2 regions of the Variovorax sp. GW822-FHT04E09 genome follow, and region 2 is predicted to be linked to the other one. Evidence: predicted binding sites of a transcription regulator. Region 2 holds the regulator's gene; the other holds the start of a gene.
The links. The regulator LexA, encoded in region 2, represses DNA repair genes until DNA is damaged. The targets are predictions, from matches to a motif close to ACTGTATNNNNATACAGT.
Positions count from the first base shown of each region.

Region 1: the regulator LexA is predicted to act here: its motif matches at 5,745-5,762, upstream of imuA (translesion DNA synthesis-associated protein ImuA).

Region 1 covers NZ_JBXAMR010000002.1:933,986-944,558, forward strand. Annotated here, with positions in the region: gene ilvD (dihydroxy-acid dehydratase) at 1-1,334, shown strand, start outside; gene AC1RL8_RS11760 (porin) at 1,449-2,576, shown strand; gene AC1RL8_RS11765 (Bug family tripartite tricarboxylate transporter substrate binding protein) at 2,591-3,553, shown strand; gene AC1RL8_RS11770 (aldo/keto reductase) at 3,540-4,367, opposite strand; gene AC1RL8_RS11775 (ABC transporter substrate-binding protein) at 4,538-5,665, opposite strand; gene imuA (translesion DNA synthesis-associated protein ImuA) at 5,777-6,574, shown strand; gene AC1RL8_RS11785 (Y-family DNA polymerase) at 6,543-7,886, shown strand; gene AC1RL8_RS11790 (error-prone DNA polymerase) at 7,879-10,573, shown strand, end outside.
Region 2 covers NZ_JBXAMR010000001.1:284,640-295,212, reverse strand. Annotated here, with positions in the region: gene lpxK (tetraacyldisaccharide 4'-kinase) at 1-204, shown strand, start outside; gene AC1RL8_RS01425 (Trm112 family protein) at 185-367, shown strand; gene kdsB (3-deoxy-manno-octulosonate cytidylyltransferase) at 364-1,137, shown strand; gene adk (adenylate kinase) at 1,273-1,929, shown strand; gene AC1RL8_RS01410 (asparaginase) at 1,960-2,946, opposite strand; gene lexA (transcriptional repressor LexA) at 3,020-3,703, shown strand; gene AC1RL8_RS01400 (hypothetical protein) at 3,848-4,228, shown strand; gene AC1RL8_RS01395 (D-2-hydroxyacid dehydrogenase family protein) at 4,396-5,403, shown strand; gene AC1RL8_RS01390 (MFS transporter) at 5,408-6,568, shown strand; gene AC1RL8_RS01385 (3-hydroxyacyl-CoA dehydrogenase) at 6,702-8,222, shown strand; gene AC1RL8_RS01380 (oxepin-CoA hydrolase, alternative type) at 8,249-9,028, shown strand; gene AC1RL8_RS01375 (Crp/Fnr family transcriptional regulator) at 9,089-9,808, shown strand; gene AC1RL8_RS01370 (phosphotransferase) at 9,821-10,573, shown strand, end outside.

The sequences.
Region 1 (10,573 bases), on a different contig from region 2:
GCGACAAGACGGTGCCGGGGCAGCTCATGGCGGCCGCGCGGCTCAACATTCCGACATTGCTCGTGCCCTGCGGCTACCAGCCCAGCGGCGAGTACCGCGGCAAGCACATGGACATCGAGGAGGTGTTCATCGGCGCGATGCACGCGGTCACCGGCCACCTGCCGGTGGAAGAACTCGTGGGCATGAGCCGCGAGGCGATCCGCGGGCCGGGCGTGTGCTCGGGCCTGGGCACGGCGAACTCGATGCACATCGTCTGCGAAGCGCTCGGCATGGCCTTGCCCGGCAGCGCGCCGGTGGCCGCGCTGAGCCCGAAGATGATGGACGACGTGCGCGCGGCCGGCACGCGCATCGTGCAGATGGTGCTGGACGACCTGAAGCCGCGCGACATCCTCTCGGCCGGCGCCTTCGCCAACGCGGTGCGCGCGGTGCTCTCCGTCGGCGGCTCGCTCAACACGGCCAAGCACCTGCAGGCGATATCGACCGAGGGCGAGTGCGGCGTCGATGTGTACGGCCTCTTCGAAAGCCTCGGCCCGACGACACCGGTGCTGGCCGGCGTGCGGCCCATCGGCGAGCATTCGATCGAGGCCTTCGAGGCGGCGGGCGGTTGCCGCGCGCTGATGAAGCAGCTCGCGCCCTTGCTCGACACGGGTGCGCTCACGGTGACCGGCGGCACGGTCGCCGACAACCTGCGCCACGCCGAAGTGAGGGACGCCGAGGTGATCCGCCCCATCGACCGCCCGGTCGCGCCGCTGCCGGCCATCGTGCTCCTGCGCGGCAACCTCGCGCCCGAGTCGGGCCTCATCAAGACCGGCATCGCCGAGCGCAAGGTGCGGCGCTTCACCGGGCCGGCCGTGTGCTTCTGGACTTCGGACGCCGCCATCGCCGCGATCAAGAACCACGAGATCGTGCCGGGCCAGGTGGTCGTGATGCGCGGCGCCGGCGCGTGCGGCGGACCGGCCATGGGCGGTGGCGCATCGCGCGTGGTCTTCGCGGTCGATGGCGCGGGGCTCGGCGACCAGGTCGCGCTGCTGACCGACGGGCATCTCTCGGGCCTGGTCTGCAAGGGGCTCGTGGTGGCCGAGGTGTCGCCCGAAGCGGCACTGGGCGGTCCGCTCGGGCTGGTGCGCGACGGCGACGTGATCACCATCGACCTGGACGCGCGCCGCCTCGACATCGCATTGACCGACGCCGAACTCGCGGCCCGCCGCGCCGACTGGCAGGCGCCGCCGCCGGCCTTCGACACCGGCTGGCTGCAGCAGTACCGGCGCAACGTGAGTCCGCTGTCCAAGGGGGCCGTGCTCGTGCGCACCGAGCGGCCGCAGCCCGCCAGCTAGACCTTTTTCACCCCGGCCTTCGCCAACCGGTGCGCACCCCCGTGCGCACCCGGTGGCGCAGCCCTGCGCGCGATCCAAGTTTTCAACCCAAAAAAGAGCAGGAGACAAGAAACCATGAAGAGACTTTTGATGTGGTCGGCCATTGGCCTGGCCAGCAGCGGTGCGGTGCACGCGCAATCCAGCGTCACCGTGTTCGGCGTGATGGACCTCGGCGTCCAGTACACGAAGGGCGAGGGCGGCGGCTCGATCAAGGCGCTGTCGAACGGCGGTCTCTCGACCAGCCGGATCGGCTTTCGCGGCACCGAAGATTTGGGCGGCGGCCTGCGCGCGGGCTTCTGGCTCGAAGGCAGCCTGAACCCCGACCTTGGCACCGGTCGGCCGAGCAACACCAACAACCAGACGAGCGGGGCGGGCCCGGCGGGGCCGATCACCTTCGACCGCATGTCCTTCGTGAGCCTGTCGCACGATGCGCTGGGCGAAGTGCGGCTGGGCCACGACTTCATTCCCACGCACTACAACAGCATCTACTTCGACCCCTTCAATGCCAACGGCGTGGCGCGCGCGGGCAACCTCACCTTCGCGGGCGCGGGCACCGGGCCGCTGCCCACGGCCATCACTGGCAGCAACACGGTGAGCTACTGGCTGCCGGCCAAGCTGGGCGGCTTCTACGGCATGGCGATGATCGGCACGGGCGAGAACAACTCCACGGCGCCGAACCGCGACGACGGCAACTTCGGCGGCGCGCGCTTCGGCTTCGCCTCGGGCGCCTTCGACATCGCGGCGGCGGTGACGCGCTCGCACTTCAACGCCACCTCCACCATCGGCAACTACACGCACGCCAACATCGGCGGCTCGTGGGACGCGGGCTTCGCGAAGTTCTTCGCGCTCTACAACAAGGTGACGGTGAAGCTCGCAGCCGGCACGGTGCGCAAGAACACCGTCGAAATCGGCGCGCACATCCCGGCCTTCGAGGTCGGGCGCATCCGCGTGAGCTACGCCTACCTGGACGACCGCAGCGACGAGAGCCTGCGCAACGCCAACGGCATGCCGCGCAACCGCGACGACGCGCGCCAGTTCGGCATCGGCTACGTGCACAACCTCTCCCGGCGCACCGCGCTGTACGGCACCTACGCGCGGCTGATGAACAGCGGGCAGGCGCGCTACGTGGTGAGCGGCGGCAGCGCGCCGGCGGGCGGGATGCGCTCGTCGGGGTGGGAGTTCGGCGTGCGGCACCTCTTCTGAACAAGGAGGCTTTCATGCGACGCAGAACCTTGACTCTCGCGGCCCTCGCCGCCACGGCACTGCCCGGCGCGGCGGCCTGGAGCGCCGACGCCTATCCGAACAAGCCCGTGCGGCTGATCGTCGGCTTCGCGCCCGGCGGCGGCGCCGATTCGCTCACGCGGATCATTGCGGAGGGGCTGTCGAAACAGTTCGGCCAGCAGGTGATCGTGGAGAACCGACCCGGCGCCGACGGCGTGCTCGCGGCGCAGGCCACTTCGTCGGCCAAGCCCGACGGCTACACGCTGCTGATGGGCACCAACACCGCGATGGTCGCCGCGCCCACGCTGCGGCCGACCTCACCCTACGACCCGTTCAAGGCCTTCACCCCGATCAGCTCGGCGGGGCAGTTCTCGATGTTCCTCGTGGTGCCGTCGAGCTTGCCGGTGAAAAGCGTGAACGAGCTGCTGGCGCTCGTGGCGTCGAAGCCCGGCGCGCTCAATTCGGCTTCGAGCAACAGCGCCTCGGAACTCGCGATGCTGCAGCTGCTGGGCGAGCGCAAGGTGGTCAACGCGCGCTACAAGGGCGACATGCAGGCCATGACCGACCTGCTGGGCGGGCAGATCCACATGATGTTCACCACCGGCACGCTGGCGCCGGGCTTCGTGAAGGAGGGGCGCATCCGCGCGCTGGTCACGCTGCTGCCGCAGCGCAGCGGCTTGCTGCCCGATGTGCCGACGGGCGGCGAGCTGGGGCTGGGCAAGCTCACGATCACGCCGTGGGCCGGCTTCTTCGGGCCGCCGGGGCTGCCGAAGGAGATCACCGACAGGCTCTCGCAGGAACTGCAGAACACGCTCAAGCGGCCCGACGTGCATGCGCAGCTGGTGCAGCAGGGCTTCGAGGGCTACGGCATGAGCCCCGCGAAGTTCGCCGAGTTCTTCCGCACGCAGTACGACGCCTTCGGCGCGACCGTGCGGGAGCACAACGTCAAGTTCGAATAGAAGAGGCCTCGCGGCGCCAGAAGGCGGCATCGGGGAAGGTGCCGGCGCCGGCCGCGGCGTTGTCGGCCATGTGCTCGGCGCGGCCCGTGCCCGGGATCGTGCAGGTCACGGCCGGATGGCTCAGAACGAACTTCAGCAGCACCTGCGCCCAGCTCGTGCAGCCGATCTCGCCGGCCCAGGCGGGCAGCGGCTTGTCGCGCAGGCGGCGCAGCAAGCCACCGCCGCCGAAGGGCATGTTGACGATCACCGCCACGCCGCGCTCGGCGGCGAGCGGCAGCAGGCGCTGTTCGGCATCGCGCGCATCGAGCGAGTAGTTGATCTGCACAAAGTCGAGCGTCTCGGCGCGCAGCACCGCTTCGACCTCGTCGTAGGCCGAGGCGGTGTAGTGGGTGATGCCGATGTAGCGCACGCGGCCCTTCTCCTTCCAGCCGCGCAGCGTGGCGAGGTGGGTGCGCCAGTCGACGAGGTTGTGCACCTGCATCAGGTCGATCTGCTGCGTGCGCAGCCGAGTGAACGACTGTTCCATCTGCGCGATGCCGGCCTCGCGGCCCGAGGTCCAGACCTTGGTCGCGAGGAAGGGCCTGGCGCCCGGCTTCGCCGCGGCCAGCAGTTCGCCGGTGGTTTCCTCGGAGCGGCCGTACATCGGCGAGCTGTCGATCACCGTGCCGCCGGCCGCGAAGAGCGTGTCGAGCACGCCGGGCAGGCGCCCGTATTCGTCGGTGCCGGGGCGCCGGTCGAAGCCGATCCAGGTGCCGCAGCCGACGACCGGCAGGGCTTCCTTCGTGGAGGGAATGGGGCGGGTGGTCATCTGCATCGCGGGCCTGCGGGGTGGCTGCTGGGCGAAGGAGGGGAGCGCGACGCCCGCGCACAGGGCTGCGCCCAGTCGGAGCAACCGGGCGCGCGTGAGGGCGTAAGGGTGTGCGTTCGTGAGGGGCGTCGTCACGAACGAAATTCTGCGCCCGCGAGGCCGGCGGGCGGAAGGGCTCAGCGCAGGTAGCGCCCGTCGGCCTTGAGCATCGACAGTTCCGAGAAGGTCAGCCCGCGGTGCTCGCCGGGCCGGTACGACACGGCGATGCCGCCGAGGTCCAGCGTCTTGAATGACTCCAGGCCCTTCTGCAGCGACTCGGGCGTGGGGTTGGCGCCTGCGCGCTTCAGGCCTTCGACCATGACCTTGGCCGTGACGTAGCCCTCCAGGCTGGCGTAGCTGAACTCGGTCATGCCGATCTTCTTCATCGCCGCCTGGTACTCGGCAATCACCGGCATCGCGCTGTTCCACGGGTAGGGCACGACCTGCGAGATGACCACGCCGGCCGCGTCCTTCCTGATGTCCTGGAACAGCTTCTGTCCGTTCAGGAAGGAGAACGAATAGAACGCCGTCTCGCCGCCGGTCGCGCGGTAGGCCGCGATGAACTTCGCCGCCACGTCGTTGGTGGCCGACAGCACCACGGCCTTGGGCTTGAGCTTGGCCAGCTCGGCGGCGCGCTCGGCCGCGTCGGAGCCGTCGTTCTTGATGGCCACGCTGCCGACCATCTTGTCGCCGCGCTCCGCAATGAACTTCTGCGTGCTTTCCATCGCCGAGCGCGCGCCGGGGTTGTCGTTGTGCGCGAAGGCGATGCGCGACAGGCCGATGGTGAACAGGTGGTTCACGATGCGGCTGTATTCCTCGTCGAAGCTGATGCGCACCGGAAAGCCGAACTCGCTGAACTTCACCACCGGGCCCGCGCCCGTGTAGGGGCCGACGACGGGAATCTTCAGCTCGTTGGCCGCCTTCAGCGCGCCGACCGCCGACGAGGTGCCGATGGGCATCAGCACGCCCACGGCGCCGTCGCGCGCGAAGGTCTTGACGTTCTCGGCGCCCTTGGCGGGGTCGTAGGCGTCGTCGAGCTGGCGCAGCTCGACCGGGCGGCCGTTGACGCCGCCGCTCGCGTTCAGCGCGGTGAACATGGCTCGGATGCCGACCAGCGGCTCGGTCGACAGCGACGCGAGCGGGCCGGTCTGCACGTAGGTCTGGCCGATCAGGAGCGGCTTGGCGGGCTGGGCCGAGGCGGGCACCCCTGCGAAGACGAGCGCGGCGAGGGCCAGAAACCGCAGGTGAATCATTTTGTGTCTCATGGTCACTAATTGTTAATAAACCGATCTTAAGGCGCGGGCCTTCGCAGGTAAATCGATCGCTGGTTGCGACCTGGGGAATACTGTATAAAAATACAGTTAACAACTGCAATCATGGGCCTCCCTTTCCTCGACTCCTTTTCCACCGCCGCGGGCCGCGGCGTCTGGCACGCCGACGAACTCGGCCTGGCCGACGCGCAGGTCGTGGCCACCGGGCATGCCGCGCTCGACGCCGAGTTGCCCGGCGGCGGCTGGCCCGTGGGCGCGATGACGGAGCTGCTGCAGGCCACGCCCGAGGCCCATGTCTGGCGCCTGCTGCTGCCCGCGCTGGCGCAGGCCGTGGAAGCGCGCGGCGGGCCGGTGGTGCTGGTCGGCGCGCCCTACGAGCCCTGCGGCACCGCGCTGGCGGCGCAGGGCTTGCCGGTGGAGGCGCTGATGTGCGTGCGCAGCGACGCCCCGGCCGCGCGGCTGTGGGCCTGCGAGCAGGCGCTGCGCTGCGCCGAGATCGCCGCCGTCGTCGCCTGGCTGCCGCAGGCCCGCGTGGGCGAGCTGCGGCGGCTGCAGCTGGCGGCCGCGCAGCACGAGGTGCTGCTGTTCGTGTGCCGGCCCGAGTCGGTGGCGCTGTCGGCTTCGCCCGCGCGCCTGCGCCTGCGCGCCGAGCGCTGCCCGGACGACCCGGCGCAGATCGCGCTGCACCTGCTCAAGCGCCGGGGGCCGCCGTTGGCCGCGCCGGTGCGGGTGCCGGCGCGCAATGCCCGCATGAGCGCGCTGCTGGCTGCCGCCCGCGTGCGGCGCCAGCTGCGCCTGCAGCCGCCCGTGGCACCGGCCGCCGCGCCGTCGGCCACGGTGGTGCGCATCGACGCATGGAAAGGAGGCCCGGATGCACTGGATCGCCTTGCAGTGGTCGTCTGAGTCCGAAGAAGCCGACGCCCCCGACATGCCCCCGCCCGAGGCTCTGGGCTGGTGGGCGCTGCAGTTCACGCCGCACGTCGCCTGGCAGGACGAGGCGCTGATGCTCGAGGTTTCGGCCTGCGAGCGTCTGTGGGGCGGGCGCGCGCCGCTGATGCGCCAGCTGCTGGCCCTCAACCCCGCGCCCGACGCGCGCATGCGCGGCGCGCAGGGCGCCACCAGCCTGATCGCGCTGGCGCGGCTGCGCCTGTTCGCGCGCAACGAGCACCGGCCCGCCGACGTGCCGGCCGGCCTGCCGCTGGACACGCTGACGGCCGCGCAAGGCCACCTCGACCTGCTCGCGCGCCTGGGCTGCCGCACCTGGGGCGAGGTGGCGGCGCTGCCGCGCGGCGGGCTGGCGCGCCGCTTCGGCGCCGGGCTGCGCGAGGCGCTCGACATCGCCTGGGGCCTGCGTCCCGAAAGCCACGCCTGGCTCACGCTGCCCGACGTGTTCGAGCAGAAGCTCGAACTGCCCGCGCTGGCCGAGACCGGGCCCGAGCTCATGTGGTCGACCAACCGCCTGCTGTCGGCGCTGCAGATCTGGCTGCGCGCCCGCCAGCGCGGCGCGCGTGCGCTCGAGCTGCAATGGACGCTCGACCTGCGGCGCCTCAACGGCGTGACCCTGCCGCCGCACCAGCAGCTCACCGTGCGCACGGCAGAGCCCACGCAGGACATGGCGCACCTGCGCCGCCTGCTGTCCGAAAAACTCGCGCTCACCACGCTGGCCGCGCCCGCGAGCTGGCTGAAGCTGCGCACGCTCGAAACCGATCCGCTGGCCGGCGCCAGCACCAGCTTCCTGCCGGAAGACAACCGCAAGGGCGACAAGCTGCACGAGATGGTCGAACGGCTCAGCGTGCGGCTCGGCGCCGACCAGGTGCTGGTGCCGCTCGCGCAGGCCGACCACCGGCCCGAGCGCCAGCAGCGGTGGCGGCCCGCGCTGCAGAAAGAGAAAACCCCGGCGCCCGACAAGGCCCGCAAGGACGCCGCCTCGCAGCCCGATGCGATCTACCCGCCCTGGCTGCTGCCCGAGCCCTTGCGGCTCGAGATGGACGGCGAGCGCCCGTGCTACTGCGGGCCGCTGCGCAAGCTGGTCGGGCCGCAGCGCGTGGAGGCCGGCTGGTGGGGCGGTGAAGAAGACGGCGGCCAGCCCGCGATGCGCGACTACTACGTGGCCGAAAGCCCCGAGGCCGGCCTGGTGTGGATCTTTCGCGAGCGGCCCGCCACGCGCTTTTCGTCGGGCGAGGTGCGCTGGTATTTGCAAGGCTTCTATGCCTGACCTGAGCGGCAAGGAGGAACGCAAGCGCCAGCCTGCCAAGGTGCATGTGCTGCCGCAGCGGCTGCGCCCGGCGCCGGGCCTGCCCGGCTATGCCGAGCTGCACTGCCTCACGAACTTCAGCTTCCAGCGCGGCGCCTCGACGTCCGAAGAGGTGGTCGAGCGCGCCTACCACCTCGGCTACGCAGCGCTGGCCATCACCGACGAATGCTCGGTGGCCGGCATCGTGCGCGCGCATGTCGCGTTGCGCGATCTGCCCGCCAAGCTGGACACCTACGAGCGCGAACACCCGGACGAGCCGCCGATTCCGCGCCACCCCGAATTCCGCCTGCTGTTCGGCAGCGAGTTCCGCTTCGAGCGTTTCAAGCTCGTGGTGATCGCGAACGACACCGAGGGCTGGGGCAACCTCTGCGAGTTCATCACCGCCGCGCGCAACACCGAGCTGCCCAAGGGCGAGTACCGCGTTGATTGGGACACGAGCGACGTGGCCTCGCTGCAGCGCTGCCAGGTCCTCTTCGTGCCGCACCGTCCGCCGGGCGGCATGCCGGATGCGGCCACCGTGCAGGACGACCTGGCGGCGGCCAGGGCGCTGTACGGCGACAACCTCTGGCTGGCCGTGGAGCTGTTCAACGAACTCGACGACGACCTCTGGCTCGTCACGCTGATGCAGGCGGGCGAGCAGGCCGGCGTGCCGCTGGTCGCGGCCGGCGATGTGCACATGCACGCGCGCGGCCGCAAGCCGCTGCACGACGTGCTCACGGCCGTGCGCGAAGGCCGCACGGTGGCCGAGTGCGGCTTTGCACTGCAGTCGAACGCCGAGCGGCACCTGCGTCAGCGGGTGCGGCTGGCCGAGCTGTACCTGCCCGCGATGCTGGCGAACACGCTGGAGGTGGCGCAGCGGTGCCGTTTCGATCCCGAGGTGATCCGCGAGACCTACAAATACCCGCTGGAGACCGTGGGCAGCAGCGAGACCGCGGCGCAGACGCTGGTGCGCAAGACGTGGGAGGGGGCACTCAAGCAATATCCGCTCGAAAGATATGCCTCGGGCATTCCTGAGGCTGTCTGCCGCCAAGTGCAGAAAGAGCTGAGCCTCATCCTTGAGCTCGAATACGAGATGTTCTTTCTCACGGTGGAAGACATCGTGCGTTTTGCCAAGTCGAAGAACATCCTCTGCCAGGGCCGCGGCTCCTCGGCCAACTCGGCGGTCTGCTACTGCCTCGGCATCACCGCGATCAACCCCGACAAAGGCCACCTGCTGTTCGAGCGCTTCCTGAGCCGCCACCGCAAGGAACCGCCCGACATCGACGTCGACTTCGAGCACCAGCGGCGCGAAGAAGTCATCCAGTACATCTACGAAAAGTACGGCCGCGAGCGCGCCGCCATCGCCGCTGTCGTCATCTGCTACCGCTCGCGCAGCGCCTTGCGCGACGTCGGCAAGGCCATCGGCATCGACGAACGGCTGGTCGACGAGTTCGCCAAGGACCATTACTGGTTCGACGACACCGTGCTCGGCGAGCAGCTCGACAAGGCCGCCGCGCGCGTCGGCGTGAAGGAAGACCGGCTCAAGCTGATGCAGTGGATCGAGCACACGCAAAAGCTCAAGGGCTTTCCGCGCCACCTGAGCCAGCACGTCGGCGGCTTCGTGCTCACGCACACCAGGCTCACGCGGCTGGTGCCGGTCGAGAAGGCGTCGATGAAAGACCGCTCCGTCATCCAGTGGGAAAAAGACGACCTCGAGGCCATGGGCATGCTCAAGGTCGACGTGCTCGCGCTGGGCATGCTCAGTGCCATCCGCCGCGGGCTCGACCACATGAACCGCTGGCGGGGTTCGATGATGGAAATGCACCACATCCCCAACGATGACCCGAAGGTGTTCGACATGATCTGCGACGCCGACACCATCGGCGTGTTCCAGATCGAGAGCCGGGCGCAGATGTCGATGCTGCCGCGCCTGAAGCCGCGCACCTATGAAGACCTGGTGATCGAGGTCGCGATCGTGCGGCCCGGGCCGATCCAGGGGGGCATGGTGCATCCGTACCTGAAGCAGCGCGAGCGGGTGCGCAAGGGCTTGCCGATCCTCTATGAAAAAGACGAACTGAAGCCGGCGCTGGAACGCACGCTGGGCATTCCGATCTTCCAGGAGCAGGTGATGCAGATCGCCATGATCGCGGCGAAGTTCAGCGCAGACGAAGCCGATCAGTTGCGTCGTGCCATGGCCGCGTGGAAGCGCAAGGGCGGCCTCGACAAGTTTCACGCGAAGCTCGTGGATGGGATGGTGGACAACAAGTACCCGAAGGAGTTCGCCGAAGCCATCTTCAAGCAGATCCTCGGCTTCGGCGACTACGGCTTCCCCGAAAGCCACGCCGCGAGCTTCGCGCTGCTGGTCACCATCAGCAGCTGGCTCAAGAACTACGAGCCCGCCTGCTTCCTCGCCGCCTTGCTCGACTCGCAGCCGATGGGCTTCTACAGCCCCTCGCAGCTGGTGCAGGACGCGCGCCGCCATGGGGTCGAGGTGCGGCCGGTCGACGTCACGTGCAGCGAGATCGACACCACGCTCGAAGCCCGCGCGCCCGATGCGCCGCGCATGCCGCCAGGCACCGACACGCGCTACGCCGAGCGCCTGGGCAACGAGAACCAGCCGGCGGTGCGGCTGGGCCTGAACCGGGTCCTGAGCCTCAGCGAAGCCGGCG
Region 2 (10,573 bases):
CTGCCTGACCACCACGATTTCACTGGCTGGCAACGCCCGGCCGACCCCGCCCTGCCGCTCGTCTGCACGGAAAAAGACGCCGTCAAGCTCTGGCAGCAGGCGCCCCACGCGCTCGCCGTGCCACTGCACTTCGAACCCTCGCCGGCGTTCTTCGCCGCCCTCGACGCAAAGCTATCATCGCTCGATGGATACCAAGCTGCTTGAACTGCTCGTCTGCCCCGTCACCAAGGGCCCGCTGACCTGGAACGCCGAGAAGCAGGAACTCTGCTCGCGCAGCGCGCGGCTGGCCTACCCGGTGCGCGACGGCATCCCGGTGCTGCTCGAGAACGAGGCCCGCACGCTGTCCGACGAAGAGCTGGGCCTGTGAGCTTCACCGTTCTGGTGCCGGCCCGGCTGGCTTCGACGCGACTTCCCAACAAACCGCTCGCCGATATCGCCGGCCTGCCCATGGTCGTGCGCGTGGCGCAACGTGCCCGCCAGTCCGGCGCCCTTCGCGTGGTGGTGGCCGGCGATGACGCTTCCATCATCGACGCCTGCAAGGCGCACGGCGTCGAGGCCCTGCTCACCCGCCAGGACCACCCCAGCGGCACCGACCGGCTGGCCGAAGCCTGCGAACAGCTCGGACTCGACGGTGACGCGATCGTCGTCAACGTGCAGGGCGACGAGCCGCTGATCGACCCCGCGCTGATCGACGCCGTTGCCGCCACGCTGGCCGCGCGCCCGCAGGCCGCGATGAGCACCGCCGTCCATGCGATCGACTCGCTGGCCGACTTCATGAACCCGAACGTGGTGAAGGCCGTGCTCGATGCGCAAGGCCATGCGCTCTATTTCAGCCGCGCGCCGATCCCCTGGTGGCGCGACGGCTCCTCGGGTGGTGCGGCGCCTTCGGTGCTGCCCAGCCCGGCACCGCTGCGCCACATCGGCATCTACGGCTATCGCGCAGGCTTCGTGCGGCAATTTCCGTTGCTGTCGCCCGCCCCTGTCGAAGCCACCGAGGCGCTCGAACAATTGCGTGCGCTGTGGCACGGACACCGTATCGCGGTGCATGTCAGCGATGTGGCCCCAGGCCCCGGGATCGACACGCCCGAAGACCTGGCACGCGTGCGCGCCGTCTTCGCGGCCGGCTCGCCTGCGTGAGCTGCAGGCCGCCCCGAGGGAGACGGCGGCAATTTGTCACGGGGACGCATGCTATCCTCGATGCAATTCCGCCTCGGCGCGCCTGAGGGTGCGCATGGGGCGCGACACAAAATCTAAGAACCTTCCGAGGACACCATGAGACTTATTTTGCTGGGCGCGCCCGGAGCAGGCAAAGGCACGCAAGCGACCTTCATCTGCCAGAAATATGGCATCCCCCAAATCTCGACCGGCGACATGTTGCGCGCCGCGGTCAAGGCAGGCACCCCCCTCGGGCTGCAGGCCAAGACGATCATGGATTCGGGTGCACTGGTCAGCGACGACCTGATCATCAACCTCGTGAAGGAACGCATCGCGCAGCCCGACTGCAACGGCGGTTTCCTGTTCGACGGCTTCCCGCGCACCATTCCACAGGCCGACGCCATGAAGGCGGCCGGCGTCAAGCTCGACTACGTGCTCGAGATCGACGTGCCCTTCGGCGACATCATCGAACGCATGAGCGGCCGCCGCTCGCACCCGGCATCGGGCCGCACCTACCACGTCAAGTTCAATCCGCCGAAGGTGGAAGGCAAGGACGACGTGACCGGTGAAGAGCTGATCCAGCGCGAAGACGACAAGGAAGAGACCGTGCGCAAGCGGCTCGACGTCTACAGCCAGCAGACCCGTCCGCTGGTCGACTATTACTCGGCCTGGGCCAAGACCGATCCGGCCGCTGCGCCAAAGTACCGCGCCATCCAGGGCGTGGGCACGGTCGACGAGATCACGCAGCGCGCGCTTGCCGCACTGAACAGCTGATCCAGCGGCTGATTCGTCAGCCTCGTTCTCCTAGCCGCCCTCCGACTCCGGCAGGGCGGCCACTCCCAACAGTTCCAGCACCAGCGCAACCCGCGCCTTCACCGGCGTGAGTGCGCCCGCATCCCGCAGCCCGTCACCGGGTTTCGGCAGGATGCGTCCGTTCGTGCAGCGCGTGGCGCGCAGCACTGCCACGCCGCCGTCCTGCGCCTTCAGCGCCGCGCCTTCCAGCGCGTGGTGCACGGTGCCGTTGCCGGTCGTGGCCACGACCAGCCCGCGCAAGGGCTCAGCCGACGGGAGCAGCAACGCCTCCACGATCGCACCGCTCGCGCCCGCGTGGCTCATGACGATCTCGACGCGGGGCCACGGCTTCGACACCGCCTCCAACCGCGCCGCATCGAGCGGCGCCCCCTGCGGCCATGCACCAACGCGCCGCACTTCGCCCTCCTCCACATAGCCGACCGGCCCCGCATCGCCCGACGCGAAGGCATCGAGGCGGTAGGTGTGCACCTTCTGCACATCGAGGCCGCTGTGGATCGTGCCCGCACACACCACCGTCACGCCCTGCGCGCCCGGCGTCGAGGCCACCGCGAGCGCGTCGCGCACGTTCTGCGGACCATCGGGCGACAGGGCCGTCGCCGGGCGCATCGCGCAGGTCAGCACCACCGGCTTGGCCGGCGCGAGCACGGCGTGCAGGAAGAAGGCGGTCTCTTCCAGCGTGTCGGTGCCGTGGGTGACCACGATGCCGGCCACGTCCGACTGCGCCAGCCAGTGTGCGCAGCGCGCGGCCAGCTGGCGCCAGGTGTCGGCGTCCATGTCCTTGCTGTCGAGCTGCGCGACCTGCTCCGCCACCAGCGTCACGCCGGCCGGCGCTTCGATGCCGCCCAGCAGGTCCGCCACGCCCACCTGCCCGGCGGTGTAGCCGATGTTGTCGCCGCTGCTGGCGGCCTTGCCGGCAATGGTGCCGCCGGTGCCCAGCACCACCACGCGGCGCGTCCCGGACGAAGAGGAATGAGTCATGGCTTGTCAACTTTTGAAAACTGGTTAAAAATACAGGTACTGGATATCTAGCCAGTGCCGCAAGGAAACCACTATGCAGTTCGCAGTGAAGCTTACCGCCCGCCAGCAGCAGATCCTGGACCTGATCCAGGGCGCCATCGCACGCACCGGTGCGCCGCCCACGCGCGCCGAAATCGCCAACGAGCTGGGCTTCAAGTCGGCCAACGCCGCCGAGGAGCACCTGCAGGCCCTGGCCCGCAAGGGCGTGATCGAACTCGTCAGCGGCACCTCGCGCGGCATCCGCCTCAAGGGCGATGCGCTGCGCTCGCTCCACGAAACGCGCCACCGCGAAGGCAACCAGTTCTCGCTCTCGCTGCCCGGCATGGCCCAGCTCGCGCTGCCGCTCATCGGCCGTGTCGCGGCGGGTTCGCCCATCCTCGCGCAAGAGCACGTCGACCAGACCTACTACGTCGAGAACACGCTCTTCCAGCGCCAACCCGACTACCTGCTCAAGGTGCGCGGCATGTCGATGCGCGACGCCGGCATCATGGACGGCGACCTGCTCGCCGTGCAGGCCACGAAGGAAGCGCGCAACGGCCAGATCGTGGTGGCACGCCTGGGCGAAGAAGTCACCGTGAAGCGCCTGAAGCGCAACAAGCAGGTGATCGAGCTGCACGCCGAGAACCCCGACTACCCGACCATCATCGTCCAGCCCGGCGAGCCCTTCGAGATCGAAGGCCTCGCGGTCGGCCTCATCCGCAACACGATGCTGATGTAGGCCCCGGGCCTGCTGTCCACACGCAGCAGCACCTCATCCGGCCGCGACAGGTGGCGGGCGTATGGCGCGAAGTCGCCATCACCCTGTCGTGACCGATTCAAGAAATCCTGCCTGTGTTCAACCTCATACTTTTTTGGAGTTCACATGGGAATCGCCCTCCTCGCCATCGCCGACCTCTGGTCGCCCCTGCAATCGCTGGCCACCCGCTGGATGCCCGCCCGCCGTCCCTCGCATGGTGAGAGCGGCGATGCAGCCGCTGGCCTGCGCTACGTGGCCATTCGCCCGGCCTGCACGGCGCGCACCGCTGGCAGCCCGGCGCCGACCGCGTCACCGTCCGCCGCCACGCCCGCCCGCCCGCTGCGCGTGGTCCGCGTGGTCGACCGGCAAGGCTCGCAGCGCGGCTGCGCCAACCGGGTCGTGATTTCCGGCCGCATGGCCGACGTGTGCGCCGAACTCGACCGGCTCGCCGCACTGGAAGCCGCGGAAACCGGGAGCGGCACGCCCCGCCCCAGCCACCTGCACTGAGAAAGTGCCAACGAACCCGCCGTGCCTGCGCACTCTGTGCGCCCCTCATGCGCACGGCGGATTCACTGGAATCGGCCTGAAACGGGCCTTCCGGCCGCCATCCGGCGCCGGGTATCCAAACGTTCACACGTGCGACGTGCCGATGCTGCGAGGCACAATGGCATGCCATGAACATTGTGATCCTCGACGACTACCAGGACGCCGTGCGCAAGCTGCAGTGCGCTGCCAAGCTGGACGCTTACGCCGCCAAGGTCTACACCAACACGGTCAAGGGCATCGGCCAACTGTCGGTTCGCCTCAAGGATGCGGACGTCATCGTGCTCATCCGCGAGCGCAGCCAGATCTCCCGCCAGCTCATCGAGAAGCTGCCCAAGCTCAAGCTGATTTCCCAGACCGGTCGCGTCGGCGGCCACATCGACGTCACGGCCTGCACCGAACGCGGTGTGGCGGTGGCCGAGGGCTCGGGCTCGCCGCAGGCGCCCGCCGAACTCACCTGGGCGCTGATCATGGCGGCCATGCGCCGCCTGCCGCAGTACATCAGCAACCTCAAGCACGGGGCCTGGCAGCAGTCGGGCCTCAAGTCGGCGTCGATGCCGCCGAATTTCGGCGTGGGCTCGGTGCTCAAGGGCAAGACGCTGTGCATCTGGGGCTATGGCCGCATCGGCCAGCTGGTGGCGCGCTACGGGCAGGCCTTCGGCATGCAGGTCGTAATCTGGGGCCGCGAGGCCAGCTGCGCCAAGGCGCGCTCCGACGGCTTCCAGGTGGCACAGAACCGCCACGAATTCTTTGCCGCCGCCGACGTGCTGTCGGTGCACCTGCGGCTCAACGAGGACACCCAGGGCCTCGTCAAGCTCGAAGACCTCTCGCGCATGAAGCCGACGGCGCTGTTCGTCAACACCTCGCGCGCCGAGCTGGTGGAGGCCGATGCCTTGCTGGCTGCGCTCAACCGCGGCCGCCCCGGGCTGGCGGCCATCGACGTGTTCGAGAGCGAACCGCCGCTGCAGGGCCATGCGCTGCTGCGGCTCGAGAACTGCATCTGCACGCCGCACATCGGCTACGTCGAGCAGGAAAGCTACGAAAGCTACTTCGGCCAGGCGTTCGACAACGTCGTGAGCTTCATCAAGGGCAACCCCACGAACATCGTGAACCCCGGCGCGCTGCAGGTCCGGCGGTGAGCGCATGAGCCGGCCCGCGCCGCAGCGAGGCGCGCTCTGGGCGCTGCTGGCCGGCAATTTCGTGATCGGCACGGGCGTGATGGTCGTGCCGGGCACCCTCAATGAGATCAGCGCCTCGCTGGCGGTCCAAGTCGCCACCGCAGGCCAGCTGATCAGCGCAGCCGCCTTCGTGATGTGCCTGGGCGCCCCGCTGCTGGCCGCCGCGGTCGCCGGCTGGGACCGCCGCAAGCTGCTGGCCCTCACTCTGCTCTGGTACGCCGCGTGGCACGTGGTCGCGGCGCTCGTGCCCAGCTTCGGCGCGTTGCTGCCGGTGCGCATGCTGACGGTGATCGCGCCCGCCATCTTCACGCCCCAGGCTGCGGCCTGCGCCGGCATGCTGGTGCCGCCCGAGCAGCGCGGGCGCGCCGTCACCTTCGTCTTTCTCGGCTGGTCGGTGGCCTCGGTGCTGGGCCTGCCGATCGGTGCGCTGATCGGTGGCCACCTGGGCTGGCGCATGGCCTTCATGGCCATCGCGGCGCTCAGCGTCGTGAGCGCCGCCTCGGTCTGGCTCACGCTGCCCAGCGGCATCCGGCCCGCCGCGCTCACGGCCGCCGCCTGGTCGCGCGTGCTGCGCAGCCCGGTACTGATGGGCATCGTGTCGGTCACGGCGCTGCAGGGCGTCGGCCAGTTCGTGCTGTTCAGCTATTTCGGCCCGCTGCTCAAGCAGGGCTTCGGCGCCGACGCCAATACGCTGAGCCTGATGTGGGCGCTGTTCGGCGCCTTCGGCCTGCTGGGCAACATGGTGGTGAGCCGCTACATCGACCGCGTCGGCGCCGGGCGCATGGTGCTGCTGACGACCGGGCTGATCGCGCTGAGCCTGCTGCTGTGGCCGCTGGCCAGCACGCTGGCGTGGCTGGCGGTGGTGCTCGTGCCCTGGGGCCTGGGCTGCTTTGCCACCAACTCCTCGCAGCAGGCGCGCCTCGTGGGGCTGGCGCCCGCCCTGGCGCCGGGCTCGGTGGCGCTCAACAGCTCGGGCATCTACATCGGCCAGGCCTTAGGCGCAGCACTCGGCGGCTGGCTGCTGGCGAACGACGCCACCGAGTGGATGAGCCGGGTCGGTTTTGCACTGATGCTGCTGGCCATGGGCCTGAGCTTCGCCATCGACCGCAGCCGCCGCCCGGCCTGAATCCGATGCCCCGCGTAACACCCGGGGCGCGGGCCTCCCGCGAGATTGCAAAATCGGAGCTTTCGTCCGCGTCGCGCACCCGCGCCGGCGCGGCCGCCCCGGACACCCACCAACCCATGAGAACCTTGATCCCATGACAGTGAACTACCCCCGAATCGGCGTGATCGGCGCCGGCGCCATGGGGCGCGGCATCGCGCAGATCGCCGCCCAGGCCGGCAGCGAAGTGCTGCTGCTCGACAGCTTCGCAGGCGCCGCCGAGCGTGGCCGCGAAGCCCTCGCCGCCCAATGGAACAAGCTGCACGAGAAGGGCAAGATCGACGCCCCCACGCGCGACGCCTACGTGGCGCGCGTGAAGGCGGTCGACGGCATGCAGGCGCTCGCAGGCTGCGACCTCGTGGTCGAGGCCGTGGTCGAGAACCTCGAGGTCAAGCGCACGCTGTTTCGCGAGCTCGAGGACGTGGTCGCGCCCACGGCCACGCTGGTCACCAACACCTCGTCGCTGTCGGTCACGGCCATCGCGGCCGGCCTGCAGCACCCCGCGCGCTTCGCGGGCTTCCACTTCTTCAACCCCGTGCCGCTGATGAAGGTGGTCGAGGTGGTGGCGGGCTTCAAGACCTCGCCCGAGGTCTGCCAGAAGCTGGCCGGCTACGCCACACAGATGGGCCACAGCGCCGTGCAGGCGCAGGACACGCCCGGCTTCATCGTCAACCACGCGGGCCGCGGCTACGGCACCGAGGCGCTGCGCATCGTCGGCGAAGGCGTGGCGGACTTCGCCACCATCGACCGCATCCTGAAGGACCAGGCAGGCTTTCGCCTCGGCCCCTTCGAGCTGCTCGACCTCACGGCGCTCGACGTGTCGCACCCGGTGATGGAGTCGATCTACCACCAGTACTTCGAAGAGCCGCGCTTCCGCCCGAGCGTGATCACCGCGCAGCGCCTGGCCGCCGGCGCACTCGGCCGCAAGACTGGCGAAGGCTTCTACCGCTATGAAGACGGCGTGATGCAGCAAACGCCCGAAGCGCCGGCGCCGGTGATCGAAGGCACGCCCGCGGTCTGGGTGTCGCCGCGCGCCGCGCGCCGCGCCGAGCTGCTGCGCCTGGTGAACACGCTGGGTGCGCAGATCGACAGCGGCAGCGCCCCCGCACCGCAGTCGATCATCCTGGTCGCGCCGCTGGGCTTCGACGTGACGACGGTCGCGGCGGTCGAGCGGTTGGACGCCACGCGCACCGTCGGCATCGACATGCTGATCGACGACGCCGCCACCAAGCGCCGCGTGCTCGCCACCAACCCGGCCACGCGCCGCGACGTGCGCGACGCCGCGCACGCCCTCTTCGCGCGCGACGGCAAGGCCGTGAGCGTGATCCGCGACAGCGGCGGCTTCGTCACGCAGCGCGTGATCGGCGCCATCGTCAACATCGCCGCCGACATGTGCCAGCAGCGCGTGTGCACGCCGGCCGACCTCGAGACCGCCGTGCAGCTGGGCCTGGGCTACCCGCGCGGCCCGCTCGCCATGGGCAACCTCTACGGGCCGACCAACATGCTCGAAGTGCTGTTCAACCTGCAGACCGTGTACGGCGACCCGCGCTATCGCCCGAGCCCGTGGCTACGCCGCCGCGGCGCGCTGGGCCTGAGCCTGCTGCACGAAGAAGAATAAATAACGAACGAACAGGCACACACGCCATGACCGCCGAACTCAAGAGCACCAGCGAAGGCAGCACCATGGTGCTGACCATCGTCAACCCGACCCAGCGCAATGCACTGGGCCCTGAGATCTATGCCGCCGGCATCGAGGCGCTGAACGGCGCCGAGAGCAGCGACGAGATCCGCAGCGTCGTCATCGTGGGCGAAGGCGCCTGGTTCTGCGCCGGCGGCTCGCTGCAGCGGCTGCTGGCCAACCGCCAGCTCGACCGCTCGGTGCAGGCCGAGAGCATCGAGGGCCTGCACAACTGGATCGACTCGATCCGCACCTTCCCCAAGCCGGTGATCGCGGCCGTCGAGGGCGCGGCGGCCGGCGCTGGCTTCTCGCTCGCGCTGGCCTGCGACTTCGTCGTGGCCGCGCGCGACGCCGTGTTCGCGGCCTCGTACAGCAACGTGGCGCTGTCGCCCGACGGTGGCCTCAGCTGGCACCTCGGGCAGGCGCTGCCGCGCCAGCTGGCGAGCGAATGGCTGATGAACGGCGAGCGCATCGAGGCCGCGCGCCTGCATGCCTTCGGCCTCGTCAACGAGCTCACCGACAGCGGACAGGCGCTGGCCGGCGCGATGGCCCTGGCCACGCGTCTGAACGCGCGTGCGCCGAATTCGCTGGCCAGCATCAAGGAGCTGCTGAGCGACGCGCGCGGCGCCACACTGGCGTCGCAGCTATCGCAGGAGCGCGATCATTTCGTGCGCAACCTGCACCACGCGAACGCGGGCATCGGCATCGCCGCGTTCCTCGACAAGACACCACCACGCTACGAGTGACGCCTGACGGCGTCGCTCCCGAGACACCCCACAGCTTTTCAGTCGCCGAGAGGACAGACCATGGACGACCCCATTCTTACCATCGAAGAACGTGAAGCGATCAACAGTGGTCGCTGGTTTTCTTCCCTATCTCCATCGCTACGGCACGACATCCTCCGATGCGCCTTTGTCAAACGCTACAAGGACGGCGACCTGCTCGCCGCGCGCGGCGACCCGCCCGAGCACTGGATCGCCTGTGCCAAGGGGGCGTTGCGCGTGAGCTCGACCGCGGTGTCGGGCAAGCAGGTGACGCTGACCTACGTCGAGCCAGGCATCTGGTTCGGCGACGTGGCGATGTTCGACGGGGAGCGGCGTACGCACGACACGTACTCGCACGGCGACACCACCGTGCTGTGCGTGGCGCGGGCCGATTTCCAGAAGATCCTGGCCACGCACGTCGAGCTGTACGAAGCGCTGATGCGGCTGCAGGCGCGCCGCATCCGCACGCTGTTCGGGCTGGTGGAAGACCTCAACACCCTGCCCTTGCGCGCACGCCTGGCCAAGCAGCTCATCCACCTGGTGCGCAGCTACGGCGTGCCCAACCTGGACGACGGCAGCCAGACGCGCATCGGCCTGCAACTGGCGCAGGAAGAACTCGCGCAATTGCTCGGCGCCTCGCGCCAGCGGGTCAACCAGGAACTCAAGACGATGGAGCGCGAGGGCACCATCCGGATCGAGCCGGCCGGACTGGTCGTGCTGGACCGCTCGGCGCTGATGCACATCTCTGAAGCAGACAACTAAAAAAGATTCGACATGAGCCAGGACTTCTCCAGTTTCATCGGCACCCGCGCGGTGTCCCAACAGCACACCTTCGACGTGGACGCGCTCGCGGCCTGGCTCGAAAAGAACCTCGAGGGCTTCCAGGGTCCGCTGACGGTCGAGATGTTCAAGGGCGGACAGTCGAACCCGACCTACAAGCTCGTCACGCCCACGCAGAGCTACGTGATGCGCGCCAAGCCCGGCCCGGTCGCCAAGCTGCTGCCCTCGGCCCATGCGGTCGAGCGCGAATACAAGGTGATGCGCGGCCTGCAGGGCACCGACGTGCCCGTGCCGCGCATGCACTGCCTGTGCGAAGACGAGTCCATCATCGGGCGCGCCTTCTACATCATGGAGTTCATGCAGGGCCGCGTGCTGTGGGACCAGTCGCTGCCCGGCTTCAGCAACGCCGAACGCGCGGCCTACTACGACGAGATGAACCGCGTCATCGCGGCACTGCACACGGTCGATTTCGCCGCCCGCGGCCTGGGCGACTACGGCAAGCCCGGCAATTATTTCGAGCGCCAGATCGGCCGCTGGAGCAAGCAGTACAAGGCCTCGGCCGATGGTGCCGGCGAACTGTCGCAGCCCATCGACGCCATGGAACGCCTGATCGACTGGCTCCCCGCCCACATGCCGGCAAGCGCACGTGACGAGACCAAGGTCTCGATCGTGCATGGCGACTACCGCCTGGACAACGTGATGTTCCATGCCACCGAGCCGCGCATCATCGCGGTGCTCGACTGGGAG